3 regions of the Streptomyces marispadix genome follow, and region 3 is predicted to be linked to each of the others. Evidence: riboswitches for the same ligand, from Rfam matches in the RefSeq annotation. Region 3 holds a riboswitch; each other region holds the start of a gene.
What was found. Region 3 has a riboswitch for cyclic di-AMP ahead of MMA15_RS27810 (transglycosylase family protein). Riboswitches for the same ligand answer to the same signal wherever they lie in the genome.
Positions count from the first base shown of each region.

Region 1: another riboswitch for cyclic di-AMP. It lies ahead of MMA15_RS12415 (M23 family metallopeptidase); the one in region 3 lies ahead of MMA15_RS27810 (transglycosylase family protein).
Region 2: another riboswitch for cyclic di-AMP. It lies ahead of MMA15_RS17660 (C40 family peptidase); the one in region 3 lies ahead of MMA15_RS27810 (transglycosylase family protein).

Region 1 covers NZ_JAKWJU010000002.1:2,980,225-2,984,499, forward strand. The annotation lists gene MMA15_RS12415 (M23 family metallopeptidase) at 549-1,508, opposite strand; cyclic di-AMP (ydaO/yuaA leader) riboswitch at 1,916-2,078, opposite strand; gene MMA15_RS12420 (Rieske (2Fe-2S) protein) at 2,613-3,539, shown strand; gene MMA15_RS12425 (PP2C family protein-serine/threonine phosphatase) at 3,929-4,275, shown strand, end outside.
Region 2 covers NZ_JAKWJU010000002.1:4,191,749-4,196,023, forward strand. The annotation lists gene MMA15_RS17650 (cytochrome P450 family protein) at 1-373, shown strand, start outside; gene MMA15_RS17655 (hypothetical protein) at 465-818, shown strand; gene MMA15_RS17660 (C40 family peptidase) at 1,060-2,157, opposite strand; cyclic di-AMP (ydaO/yuaA leader) riboswitch at 2,165-2,341, opposite strand; gene pcrA (DNA helicase PcrA) at 2,551-4,275, shown strand, end outside.
Region 3 covers NZ_JAKWJU010000002.1:1,615,396-1,619,670, reverse strand. The annotation lists gene MMA15_RS06965 (thiamine pyrophosphate-dependent enzyme) at 1-348, shown strand, start outside; gene MMA15_RS27810 (transglycosylase family protein) at 615-1,643, opposite strand; cyclic di-AMP (ydaO/yuaA leader) riboswitch at 1,649-1,831, opposite strand; gene MMA15_RS06950 (response regulator) at 2,087-2,896, opposite strand; gene MMA15_RS06945 (oxidoreductase) at 3,193-4,110, opposite strand.

The DNA.
Region 1 (4,275 bases), 1.4 Mb from region 3:
TGGTCCACCAGGGCCGCCGGGGCATCGGGTGCCGGGCGACGCGGCCGTACGCGGGTCCGTGAGTGGAGTACGTACGTGGAAGCCCGGACGGGGCGGGCCCGCACGGGGCACAGCCCGCAAGGGGCGGCCCGCATGGAGAGGGCCCCCGTCCGCCGCCGCCTCGTCCCCTCCTTTGTGTGCGCCGAGGGGCATGGGTGAGTTGCGCGTGTTCCAGGCACCCCGACGGTGCGAGGCGGCGGCGGCGCGACAGGTCATCGCGTCGGCAGTACGAATGTGCAGATGTGAGATGCGGCGACGCCCGGGGAGGGGCGGATGCGCCGCTGCGGGTACGCGAACCGGCTTGCGTACGGGTGCGGTTGCGGATCGTCGCGGGGCCTGTGCTCGGGTGTGAGCCGCCGAGCACCGGACCGCGGACGCGGGACTCCGCGGATACGGAACTCCTGCCGCCGGAATCCGTGATGCCGTCGTCGCAGGCGGTGCCGCTTGTGCGAAGCCTTACGGCGGCCGGGCTCAACTGTGCGGGCCCGGCCTCCGGTTCGCCGCCGGCGTCAGAGCGAGAGGCCCTTGCCCCGCAGCCACGCCGCCGGGTCGATCGCGTCGCCGCCGCCGGGGTGGACCTCCAGGTGCAGATGGGCGCCTGTGACGTTCCCGGTGGAGCCGACGCGGCCGATGAGTTCGCCCGTACGGACCTTCTGGCCCGCGGAGACGTTCATCGACGACTGGTGGCAGAACCAGAGTTCGGTTCCGTCGTCCAGTTTCAGGATCGTCCGGTAGCCGTACGATCCCGCCCAGCCTGCCTCCTTGACCGTGCCGGAGTGGATGGCCCTGATCGGCGTGCCGGAGGAGGCCGCGAAGTCCGTGCCGGTGTGGCCGTTGACCCACAGACCGCCGGACTCGCCGAACTGGGAAGTGAGTTGGTAACCGGAGACGGGAAGCTTGAAGCTCTTTGCGAGCTTGGCGAGGCGGGCTTCCTCGGCCTTCGCCCGCTCGGCGGCGTCCTGCTTCCTCTCCGCCTTGGCCGCCTTCGCCCGTGCCGCGTCGGCCGCCTTGTCGACGGCTGCTTCGCGTGCCGAGGCTTCGGCGGCGTTCTGCTGCTGCTGGGCCTGCTGGAGGATGCGGGAGCGCAGTGCCTCGCCCGCGTCCGTACGGCCGGCCTGGGTGTCGCTCTCGGTCAGCGCCGCCTGTGTGAGGGGCTGACCTGCGACTGTCTCCTCGGAGCCGCCCGACAGCAGCTTGACGCCGGGAAGGTCCTTGGCCTTGTCGGCGGCCGCTGCGACATCCGGCATGGAGATGGCCGTCGACGGCTTCTCCTGCGCGGTGGCCATGCCGCCGGCGCCGACTGCCGCGATCATGCCGACGCCGAGCACCGCGCCGCTGCGGGCCATGCTGCCGCCGCGCTGCTTGGCGAGCTTGTGGCGTCCGCGTACGGGGCGTACGGAGTCCTCGGTCGGGTTCCACTCCTCGTAGGAGGGGGAGTCCGGGCCGAAGGCGTCGGGTACGGGCGGCACGGAGTCGGGTCCGAACTCGTACTTGCCGTACTCGGACGTCCCGAAGTCGTGCTCCTGGACGCCGAATTCGTGGGTGCCGAACTCGTGAGCAGCGAACTCCTGCGTGCCGAACCCGCCGGTGGCGAACTCCTGCGTGCCGAACTCATGCGTGGCGTAAGGCGCTTCGTGTCCGGGGACGGTGTCGTACCCGTGGGGCCCGCCCTCGTGACCTTGCGTCTCGTACACCTCGGTCAGCTTCGAGGCGTAGTCGTCGTAACGGTCGTACGAGGAGCCGAACTGCCGGTGGTACGCGCCGTCGTCGCCGGATGAGGAGCCGTAGTCGCCGGATCTGCCGGACTCTTCGTCGTCGAGATACGGGTCGTACGTGCCCTCGGGGGCATGCCTGTTGGACGCCACGGGGGCGTTCTCCTTTCCTTCCTTCTCGCCTACCGGGTTAGCTGACGGGTTCGGAGCAGGAAGGTCTCCTACGAACTGCCCGCCCGTGGGCGGAACTTGTCGATTCACCCCATCCCCGCCTTGTGAGTGGCAGGGGGTGGTTCCCCGGTTCCTTTGGTGCAGCGATATCGAGTTGTGGCTCGGGATGGTGCACTTTCAGGATTCGGCGACGGCGCACGGAGCCGTCTCTCGTGACGGCGGTGACGACCGCGCTGCGTTATGGAACGTTAATAGAGCGGCGACTGTGATTCCAAGCGGTTCCGGCGAGATTTGTAGCCGCGTGACATGCAGTTTCCCGGACAGTAGGGGCCAATTGGGACACGCGGTCACCCAGGCCGGTACGTGCGGTCGCCGTGCGTGACCGGTGAACCGCCGGTGAAGAGGCGTCAGTTCGGCGCACATGTCGTTCCATGGCACTCCGGATCGCCGCTACGGGCCGCAAGCGGAACGAGACGGGGGAAACGGGACGAGGAGGCGGGGTCGCCGGACGACCCCCAGGGGCACCCGGTACCCAGACCCGGCCCGCGCACCCGGCCCGCGCACCCGGCCCGGAACGCCGACAGAGGAGCCCGGGTTCGGAACACCGACAGACGAGCCCGGCGGGCAGAGGCGCCACGACCCGGCGACGCTCCGGCTGTTTGCTCCCGCTCCTGACGGGAACCGGGCGGTATGTCCTATTCACAGAAGCTGCTTGCATGTGCCGGCGCCCTCCGCGCCGTGCTGCCCCATCCCGAGCGGCAGGGACGGGTGCTGACCGCCATCGAGAAGACCGAGCGCGACACGCGGCTCGATCCCCCGCTCCAGGGAATCCAGCGGGCCGTGCACGCACTCCCCCTCAGCGAAGAGGACCGCGACGCGCTGCACGGCCACTGGCTCGGCCATCCCGTGCATCCGGCGCTCGTCCAGATCCCCATCGGCACCTGGCTCTCGGCGGCCGTACTGGATCTGATTCCGGGCAAGCGGCGGCACTACGCGCCCGCGCTGCTGATCGCCACGGGCCTCGGCGCCGCCGTACCCGCCGCCATCACCGGATGGATCGACTGGGCCGAGCTGCGCAAACCGCAGATGCGCGTAGGGCTCGTGCACGCGCTCGCCAACACCGTCGCCATCTCCTGCTACATGTCCTCGCTGGGCGCACGGCTTCGCGGCCGTTCCCTGCGCGGCCGGATGCTGGGGTTCGCCGGGCTCACCGCCGTCGGCATCGGCGGCACGCTCGGCGGTCATCTCGCCTACCGGCAGGCGTCCGCCATCAACCACGCCGAGGACATCTCCGTGCGTACGGAGCCGGGTTGGCACTCCCTGGGCGCCGCCTCGGATCTGCCCGTCGGAGAGGCGGTGCGGCGGACCGTCGGCGGGACGCCGGTCGTCGTCGTAAGGGAGAGCGGAGGCGCCGTCCATGTGCTGGCGGACCGGTGCAGCCACATGGCCGGGCCGCTGTCGCAGGGCGAGATCAGCGACGGATGTGTGCGCTGCCCGTGGCACGGAAGCGTCTTCCGGCTGTCGGACGGCTGGAACGTGTCCGGTCCGGCGACCTCCCCGCAGCCCGTGTTCGAGACGCGGCAGAGCCAGGGCCAGGTGGAGGCGAGGCTCGCCTGACGCTCCCCTGAAGTGACGGGCGGGCGCGGAGCGTGGATGCGGAAGCCGCCCGCTCGCACCGGTGTGTGAGCTGCCCTCGCCGCGCCTCGCCCGCGTACCAGCGCCTACGGCGCATACTTCCGCGGTCGGCCGCCCCTGCCCGTGCACGGCGAGCCGGATCCGCACCGCCGGCGGAGACTGGGAAGAGGCCGGAGCAGGAGCGGCGGCCCGGCCCGCCCCGTGGAAGGGAACGGACGAACGTGAACACGGGAGGCAGGGGCAGCGGGGGAGACCCGGCGGCCGAAGGCCGGAGTCCCTCGGGTCCGACGGGCGTCCCCGGCGTCGTGCGGGGGCGTCCACCCGGCGCGGAGGAGATGCGAGACTCCGGGCTGCTGCGGAGCCTGGGCAGCATGCGGAGCAGAACGCCCCGCAGCAGCTCGCTCACCGCACGTCTGTACCGCACCCGCCGCGTCGACTGGCTCCCCCGCTGGGTGAAGGCGCTGCCGCCGACGCTCGTGGTGATGGCGCTGGTGCTGGAGCTGGTCACGCCGACGCGCTATTCGTTCGCGTCGTTCCTCACCGCAGCCGTGGTGCTCGCGGCGCTGCTGACCCGCCCGTCCGCGACCGTGGCCATCGGCGCCCTGTCCGTCGCCCTCCTCACCGGCATGCATCTCGCCCTGGAGGACGTCTATCCGGACAACATCACCGGGCCCATCATCACGCTCGTACTGGTCACCGCGTTCTCGACGCTGCTCGC
Region 2 (4,275 bases), 2.6 Mb from region 3:
GATGCTGCGCTACGACGGGCCGGTCGAGACGTGCACCGAGCGGCTCGCCGTCGAGGACGTGGAGATGGACGGGGTGACAATCCCCGCGGGTTCGACCGTCCTCATCGCCATGGCCGACGCCGACCGCGACCCCGAGCGCTTCGACGATCCCGACCGCTTCGACATCCGCCGGGACGCACGCGGCCACATCGCCTTCGGGCACGGGCTGCACTACTGCCTGGGCGCGCCGCTGGCCCGGCTGGAGGGGCGTATCGCGATCCGCTCGCTGCTGGAGCGCTGCCCCGGCATCACGTGCGACGCGGACGAGGCCACGCTGCCGTGGATGCCGGGAATGCTGATCAGGGGGGTCAAGCGGCTGCCGGTCCGCTGGTGACCGACAGTCCCCCGCCGACCGGTCGCCGGGGGCCGCCTCGGGCACGGGCCCCGGGCCCGGCGCGCGTCGCCCCCGTCGCTAGGCTCCGGCCATGGACGTACTCATAAATGTCTTCGTCGGGCTCCACGTCATCGGCATCGCGGCCCTGCTGGGCGGCTTCTTCTTCCAGATGAAGGCGATGCGTACGAACGAGGCCCGGTTCGTCCCCGGCATGCTGCACGGCGCGCTCACCATGCTGCTGACCGGCATGGTCCTCGTCGGCCTCAACCAGGCCGCGAACGACCCGGTGAACAACGTAAAGATCGGCCTCAAGCTCGCGCTGCTCGTGGTGATCCTCGGGCTGGTGTATGTGAAGAGGGACGAGGAGAAAGTGCCCTCGTCCCTCTTCGGCACGGTCGGCGCGCTGACGGTGGCGAACATCTTCGTCGCCGTCCTGTGGACGTGACGACGAAGCCTGCAAGTCGCCTTCGCCTGCGGAGGGTTGAGCCGCCGTGCCCGCCCTGCCCCCGGGCCCGGCACTGCTCGGTCTCCGGAGTCCCGCTGCTGCCCGGCCCCTCGTCGGGCCCTCGACCGGGCTCCGGTCAGGCCCTCACCGGGCCCTGACCAAGCCCTGACAGAGCCCTGAACGGGCCCTGGCCGGGCGGTGATCCGGGCCCGGCCGCAGGGCCGCCGGGCCCGCGGACGGCTCAGCCCGGCCGCACCGCCGAGTGGTACGGCATGTAGCTGACGTCCTCGTACGTCACGTCCGCGCCGGGCTTCGGCGCGTGGATCATCTGCCCGCCGCCCACGTAGATGCCGACGTGGCTGATGTCGTCGTAGAAGAAGACCAGATCGCCCGGCTTCATCTCGGACTTGGCGACCTTCGTGCCGACCTTGACCTGGTCCCAGGTCGTACGGGGCAGCGAGATGCCCGCGGCCTTCCACGCGCCCTGGGTCAGCCCGGAGCAGTCGAAGGAGTTCGGGCCGGTGGCTCCCCACACATACGGCTTGCCGAGCTGGGCCTTGGCGTAGGCGAGCACCTTCTCCACCTGCGAGGACTGCGAACCGCCCGGCTGGGAGCCGTCGCCCTTCTCGGCCTCGCGGCGCGCCTCTTCGGCCCGTTCGGCGGCCTTGCGCGCCGCCTCCTGCTTCCTCTTCTCGATCTTCGCCAGGCGCGCCTTCTCCTCCGCCGTCAGCTTCGACAGCAGCTTGCGTGCCTCGGCGAGCTTGTCCTGCACTTCCTGCTTGTTCTTCTTCAGCGCCTTCTGCGACGCGGCGAGCGAGGCCAGCTCCTCGGTGGCGTGCTCACGCTTGCTCTGCGCCGCCTTCCGCTGCTTCTCGAAGTCGGTGACGGCCTCCTTCTGACGGCCGGTCATCCGGTCGAGCATGTGCGACTGCTGGAAGAACTGCTGCGGGTCCTCGGTCAGCAGGAGGGTCGCCGTCTGGGACATGCCGCCGGTCCGGTACTGGGCCGTGGCGTAGTTGCCGAGCGTGCGGCGCGCGTCGTTGAGCTTCGCGGTCCGCTCGGCGGCCTCGTCGAGGGATCTGTCCGCCTTCTTGCGCTGGGCGTCCGTCTTCTCCTTGGCCTCGTTGTACTTCTGCGTCGAGGTCTCGGCCTGCTGGTAGAGCTTGTCGACCTTCTTCTTGACCTCGGAGATCGACGGCTTGCCGTCGTCCGGTGCGGCCTGGGCGCTCTGGGAGAGCAGGGAGACGGAGGCGAGTGCGGCGGTGGTGACACCGATGACACCGCGCTTCTTAGAGGCGGACTTCAGTATCCGGGTGCGCGGCTTGCGATGGGACGCCAAGACCGGCAACTCCTTCCGTGAACCGCCTACCGGGTTAGCTGACGGGTTCGGGCTCTCGGAAGGCGGCCCTACGGGTCGTGCGCGGTGCTTCCGCGGTGCGACTTCCCGATTCACCCCGGGTGCGTACGCGGTCTCACGTTCTCCGCTGCACGCGGTGGGTCCCCGGCTCCGGCGAAGCGCTCCTGGGAGGCCCGTCGGACGTCCGTCGGATTCGGCGGAGGCGGCCCGTGCCGACGCTTTCGCCGGACATTGGTGCGGACCGCCTGGCACGGCACCGTAGCGAGATGTGGGGCGTCTGTGAAGGCCGATAGGTGATACGTCCGATATCTGTTCGTTATCCCGTGCGGGACGTGGCCGTGCGGTGTCGGAGCGGCAATCTAGACTCGTTCGACGATGAGCAGCCTCTTCGACGACGAGTTCCTGGCAAGCCTCGCGCCCGTGCGCGCGCAGGACGGTTCCGCGTCCGTGGAGGGCCCAACGGGCCCCGGCGGAGCGGGGATCGGGCCCGACGACGGCCCTGCGGCCGGCCCCGCGGGCGCCGGCGGCTCGTCCTCGCATCACAGGGGAGGCACGCCCCGTACGGTCGTCGATCCGGACGCGCTGCTGGAGCAGATGAACGAGGCACAGCGCGCGGCCGTGGTGCACACCGGCTCGCCGCTGCTCATCGTCGCGGGCGCGGGATCGGGCAAGACGCGGGTGCTCACCCACCGCATCGCCTATCTGCTCGCGGCACGCCGCGTTCACCCCGGGCAGATCCTCGCCATCACCTTCACCAACAAGGCCGCGGGCGAGATGAAGGAGCGCGTCGAGGAGCTGATCGGGCCGCGTGCGCAGTCGATGTGGGTGTCGACCTTCCACAGCGCGTGCGTTCGCATCCTGCGCCGCGAGAGCAAGAAGCTCGGCTTCACCTCGTCCTTCTCGATCTACGACGCGGCCGACTCGAAGCGGCTGATGGCCCTGGTCTGCCGGGACCTGGACCTCGATCCGAAGCGCTATCCGCCGAAGGCGTTCAGCGCGAAGATCTCGAACCTGAAGAACGAGCTGATCGACGACGAGGACTTCGCGGGCGCCGCGTCCGGGGCGTATGAGAAGACTCTCGCCGAGGCGTACACGATGTACCAGGCGCGGCTGCGCGAGGCCAACGCGCTGGACTTCGACGACATCATCATGACGACCGTCCATCTGCTCCAGGCGTTCCCCGACGTCGCCGAGCACTACAGGCGGCGCTTCCGGCACGTGCTCGTCGACGAGTACCAGGACACGAACCACGCCCAGTACACGCTGGTTCGGGAGCTGGTGGGCACCGGCGAGGCGGGACCCGAGGGCGGACCCGAGGCCGAGGCCGGACCCGAGGGTGGTCAGGAGCGGCAACGCCCCGCCCCGCAACGTGCCGAACTGTGTGTCGTAGGCGACGCCGACCAGTCCATCTACGCGTTCCGCGGCGCCACCATCCGCAACATCCTCCAGTTCGAGGAGGACTATCCGGACGCCACGACGATCCTCCTCGAACAGAACTACCGCTCCACGCAGACGATCCTCAGCGCCGCCAACGCCGTCATCGAGCGGAACGAGAACCGCCGCCCGAAGAACCTGTGGACCCAGTCCGGCGCGGGCGCACCCGTCACCGGCTATGTGGCCGACACCGAGCACGACGAGGCGCAGTACGTCGCCGACGAGATCGACCGCCTCACCGACGCGGGCGAGGCCAGGGCAGGCGACGTCGCGGTCTTCTACCGCACCAACGCACAGTCGCGTGTCTTCGAGGAGGTCTTCATCCGCGTCGGCCTGCCCTACAAGGTCGTCGGCGGCGTCCGCTTCTACGAACGCCGCGAGGTGCGCGACGTACTGGCCTATCTGCGGGTGCTCGCCAACCCGGAGGACGCGGTGCCGCTGCGGCGCATCCTCAACGTGCCCAAGCGCGGCATCGGCGACCGTGCGGAGGCAATGATCGAGGCACTCGCGCTCCGCGAGAAGATCACTTTCCCGCAGGCGCTGGCCCGTGTGGACGAGGCGTACGGGATGGCCGCCCGCTCGGCCAACGCCGTACGGCGGTTCAACGTGCTGATGGAGGAGCTGCGTACCGTCGTCGAGTCAGGGGCCGGGCCCGCGACGGTGCTG
Region 3 (4,275 bases):
CGTCCGGTGGTGGCGGTCGTGGGGGACGGGTCGGCGCTGTATCAGATTCAGGCACTGTGGACCGCCGCGCGATACCGGGTGGGCGTCGTATTCGTCGTTCTCGCGAACGGCCGTTACGCGATAATGGACCGGCTCGCGGAGAAGCACCAAGACACCGCGCCATGGCCGGACTTCGAAGAGGTCAGTGTCTCCGGCATGGCGGAGGCACTGGGATGTTCCGCGCGGCGCGTGACCGGACATGCGGAACTGCTCGCGGAATTGGACGCACTGCTGCCCGAACTGGCCCACAGCACAAGGCCGGTGGTTCTGGAAGTCGCGGTGAAGGCCGACGAGGTCTTCCAGCCCTGACTTCCAGTCCTGGCTTTCATCCTTGAAACCCGGCAGCCCTGAATCGACCTCGTGATTCTCCCCGCGCTGCCGTAGCGGTACCGCGGCAGAGGTACTGCCGTATCGGTTTCGCCGTATCTGTGGCGGCAAATGAAAGCCGTCGGCGGCCGTCCACCGGAATGTTCCCGTGGACGGCCGCCGACGGCGGGCCGCAATGCGGCGCGAATTTGCGAACCACTGAATCGTCCGGCAGGTCCCGAGGAGCCGGATTCCGCCGAACGGTCGCGTCAGTACGGTCCGTTGACGTTGTCGATGGAGCCGTACCTGGCCGCCGCGTAATTGCACGCGGCCACGATGTTCGCGACGGGGTCGGTCATGCTGTCGGCCGTGCCCTCGACGTGGTAGGCGTCGAAGGTGGGCTTGATGGTCTGGAGCAGACCCTTGGACGGGGTGCCGTTCTGGGCGTTGATGTCCCAGTTGTTGACGGCGTTCGGGTTGCCGCCGGACTCCCGCATGATGTTCCGCTTGATGCCGTCGTAAGTCCCGGGAATGCTCTTCGACTTCATGATGTCGAGAGCCTCGCGGATCCATCCGTCGAGGGTGTTCCCGTACTTCGAACCGGACGTGTGCGTGCCGCCGGCCTGCGGTGCCCCGCCGCCCTGCGGCTGGCCGCCCTGGTCCTGGGCCTCGCCGGAGAGGGCGAGCCTCTGGCCCGGGTGGATCAGGTCGGGGTCTGATCCGACGGTCTTGCGGTTGGCCTCGTAGAGCTTCCGCCAGCCGCCCTCGGTGTCGTGCTCGCGGGCGATCGCGGCGAGGGTGTCGCCGGTCGCGACGGTGTACTGCTCGTCGTCGCCCTTCTCGGACTTCTTCTGCTTCGCCGCGGGCTTGGCCTTCTCGGAGTCCGAGGAGAGATCCGGTGCCGCGCTGTCGCTGCCGAGCCCGGCCTTCGGGCCGCACGACGGCCAGGCCCCTGCGCCCTGGCTGTCGAGCACCTTCTCGCCGACCTTGATCTGCTCCTCCTTGGTGGCCTGGTCTGCGCGCGGCGCGTACTCCGTGCCGCCGTTGGCGGCCCAGGTGCTCTGGCTGAACTGGAGGCCGCCGTAGTAGCCGTTGCCGGAGTTGATGGACCAGTTCCCCGAGGACTCGCACTGGGCGACCTTGTCCCAGGTGTCGACGGAGGCGGCGTGAGCGCTGCCGGTACCGACGAACGGAAGGGCGAGGCCCGCACCGCCGGCGGTAATGGCGAGGGAAGTGCGCGACATTCTGCGCGTGATACGGCGATTGGGCTGACGACGGTGTCGACCGCGTCCGGACATAGGGCTGTTCCTCTCCTGCGCCTGCGAGGTGAGCTGTCGGATTCGGGCTGGAGTTGCCCGGCCGCGGCGAATGCGAGGGGGCATTCGCATACGGCTTCACCCCTAGCCGTGCGCACCTTGGGTGCGGAACGCGCGGCACTTACTTTGGGTCCCCCGCTCCTGCCGGGCTGGGATTGCGTTGTTTTCCGCCGCTGGGCGGCAGGATTAGGCGTCCCGGCAGCGGACCACCGCACGGGAGACGCGGTGGGGTTGCACGTTAATCAGAAGAAAATCGTCTTCACAAGAAAGCTGAGTGCACCGAGGAGAGGGAAGATCACCGGAATTGGCCGGCAGTCGGCACCGGTTGATGCTCCATAGTCCTTGCGAAGCAAGGGAATTGAGAATGCGGCCCGACGGGCGGCAATGGCTTTGTGACTCTGGTCACTGATTGCCTGTGGCGCGAATCACGCGGACCCCGATGTCTCCTCTTGGGCGTCCACGCGGTGGTAGCGGCGTTCCGGGCGGCCCGTGGTGCCGTATCGGAGGGTCACGCGGGCGGTCCCCAGGGAGACGAAGTGCTCCAGATAACGGCGGGCGCTCACGCGCGAGAGCCCGCTGCGCTCGGCGCACTCGGAGGCGGACAGGCCGGAGCTGCCGCCGGCGGCCTCGAGGGTGGCGCGCACCAGCTCCGCGGTCTGCTCGGTGAGGCCCTTGGGCAGGCGGGCCGGGGTGTGGGCCGCGGGGGCCGCGGGGTGCGGGGACGTGGCCGTGGCTGCGTCGGCCGTGCCCGTGGCGGTGCGGGCCCCGTCCGTGCCGTCCGGTGCCGCTTCGCCGGGCGCACCCGCGAAGAGCCGGTCGACATCGTCCTGTTCGGGAGCGTGGAGCGCGGCCAGCTCCGCGCGGCGCTCCGCGTACCGGCTCAGCCGCTCCCTGAGGAGCTGCCCCTCGAAGGGCTTGATGATGTACTGCACCGCCCCGCCGCGCTGGGCGCCCCGCACCGTCGCCGCGTCCCGCGCCGCCGTGACGACCAGCACGTCCGGGCTCTCGTCGGGGGCCGCCGTACCGCGGAGCTCGCGCAGGACCTCCAGGCCGGGCACGTCGGGGAGGTACATGTCCAGCAGCACGAGATCGGGCCGGAGTTCGCGCACCGCCGCCAGGGCGTCGTTGCCGCTGTGCACGGCCCGTACGACCGTGAACCCCGGCACCTGTTCGACGAGGGTGCTGTGCAGCCGGGCCACCATGAAGTCGTCGTCGACGACGAGCACTCGGATCACGGCTGCCTCCTCTCCTCTCTCCGCGACGGCAGGCTGGTCGTGTGCGCATGTACGGGATCTACGGGACACGCATGTTCGGAACGGGGCGAATGCGACCTGAGCGCCGAATCGTACGAATCGCGGAACCCGGGGACATTCCGGCCTTGTGGGCGGCTGGGCCCGTAGCGGTCCCGGCGATCAGTGCGGCCCGTGCGGCTGGGCATCCCGGCCGTCCGGTCCGGACGCAGGAAACCATGCCCGACGCACTGCCCGCACACCAAGGCCCCGGGGCCCGTTCACGGCGCCCGCGCGTTCGTTCACAGCCCCCGGTAGGTCACTCCCGTCAGCCGCTCCGAGGCCGCCCAGAGCTGCCCGGCCGCGATGTCGTTCCGCGCCCATGGCGCCCGCCAGGCCGATCCCGGGCCGCCCCGTACCGCGAGGATGCGCGGCCCGTAGAACGAGTCGCTCTGTACGTACGGTGCGGTCGCCGCGTACAGCACCGGTGCCGCCCCCTGGTCGGCGGAGGCCCCGACGGCGTCGGTGACGAGCTTGGTGATCCGTTCACGCCGCGGCTGCCCGGCCAGTCGTGGGCCCTTGGTCTGTAGCTCGGTCCTCGCATAGCCGGGGTGGGCGGCGGTGGAGGTCAGGTCGAGCCCCTTGTTGTCGGCGCGGTGTGCCAGCTCCCGCACGAAGAGCAGATTCGCCGTCTTCGACGCGCCGTAGGCCGCCATGGGCCGGTAGCGGCGTTCGCTGCCGAGGTCGCTCATATCGATGTTGGACAGCACATGGGCCATGCTGGCGACCGTCACGACGCGTGCGCCCGGTGCCGCCAGCAGACGTTCCAACAGCAGCCCGGTGAGGGCGAAATGGCCCAGGTGGTTCACGCCGAACTGCATCTCGAAGCCGTCGGCGGTACGTGCGTAGGGCACCGCCATCAGGCCCGCGTTGTTGATCAGCAGATCGAGCCGTTCGCAGGGCAGGGTGCGGGCGAAGTCCCGTACGGACAGCAGGTCCGCGAGGTCCAGCAGACGCAACTCGGCACGCGCCTCGGGCACTTGGGACATCAGCCGGTCGAGGGCGAGCGCGCCGCGCTGTTCGCTGCGGCAGGCGAGCACCACGCGGGCGCCGCGCCGCGCCAGTTCGCGGGCGGTCACATAGCCGATCCCGCTGTTGGCGCCCGTCACCACAGCGGTGCGTCCGCTCTGGTCGGGGATGCTGCGCGCTGTCCAGCTCATGCGGTTCAGCGTATGGCGGGCGGGCGTACCGCGCGAGGGAGCCGTCCCATACGGGAGCCGCGACCGGGACCGCGACGGCGACCGCCACCGTGACCGTCACCGGGACCGAGGCGCGAACGGGGCTCAGGGCCGTCAGCCGGCGCCCCCACGGCCCATCCGCATGGC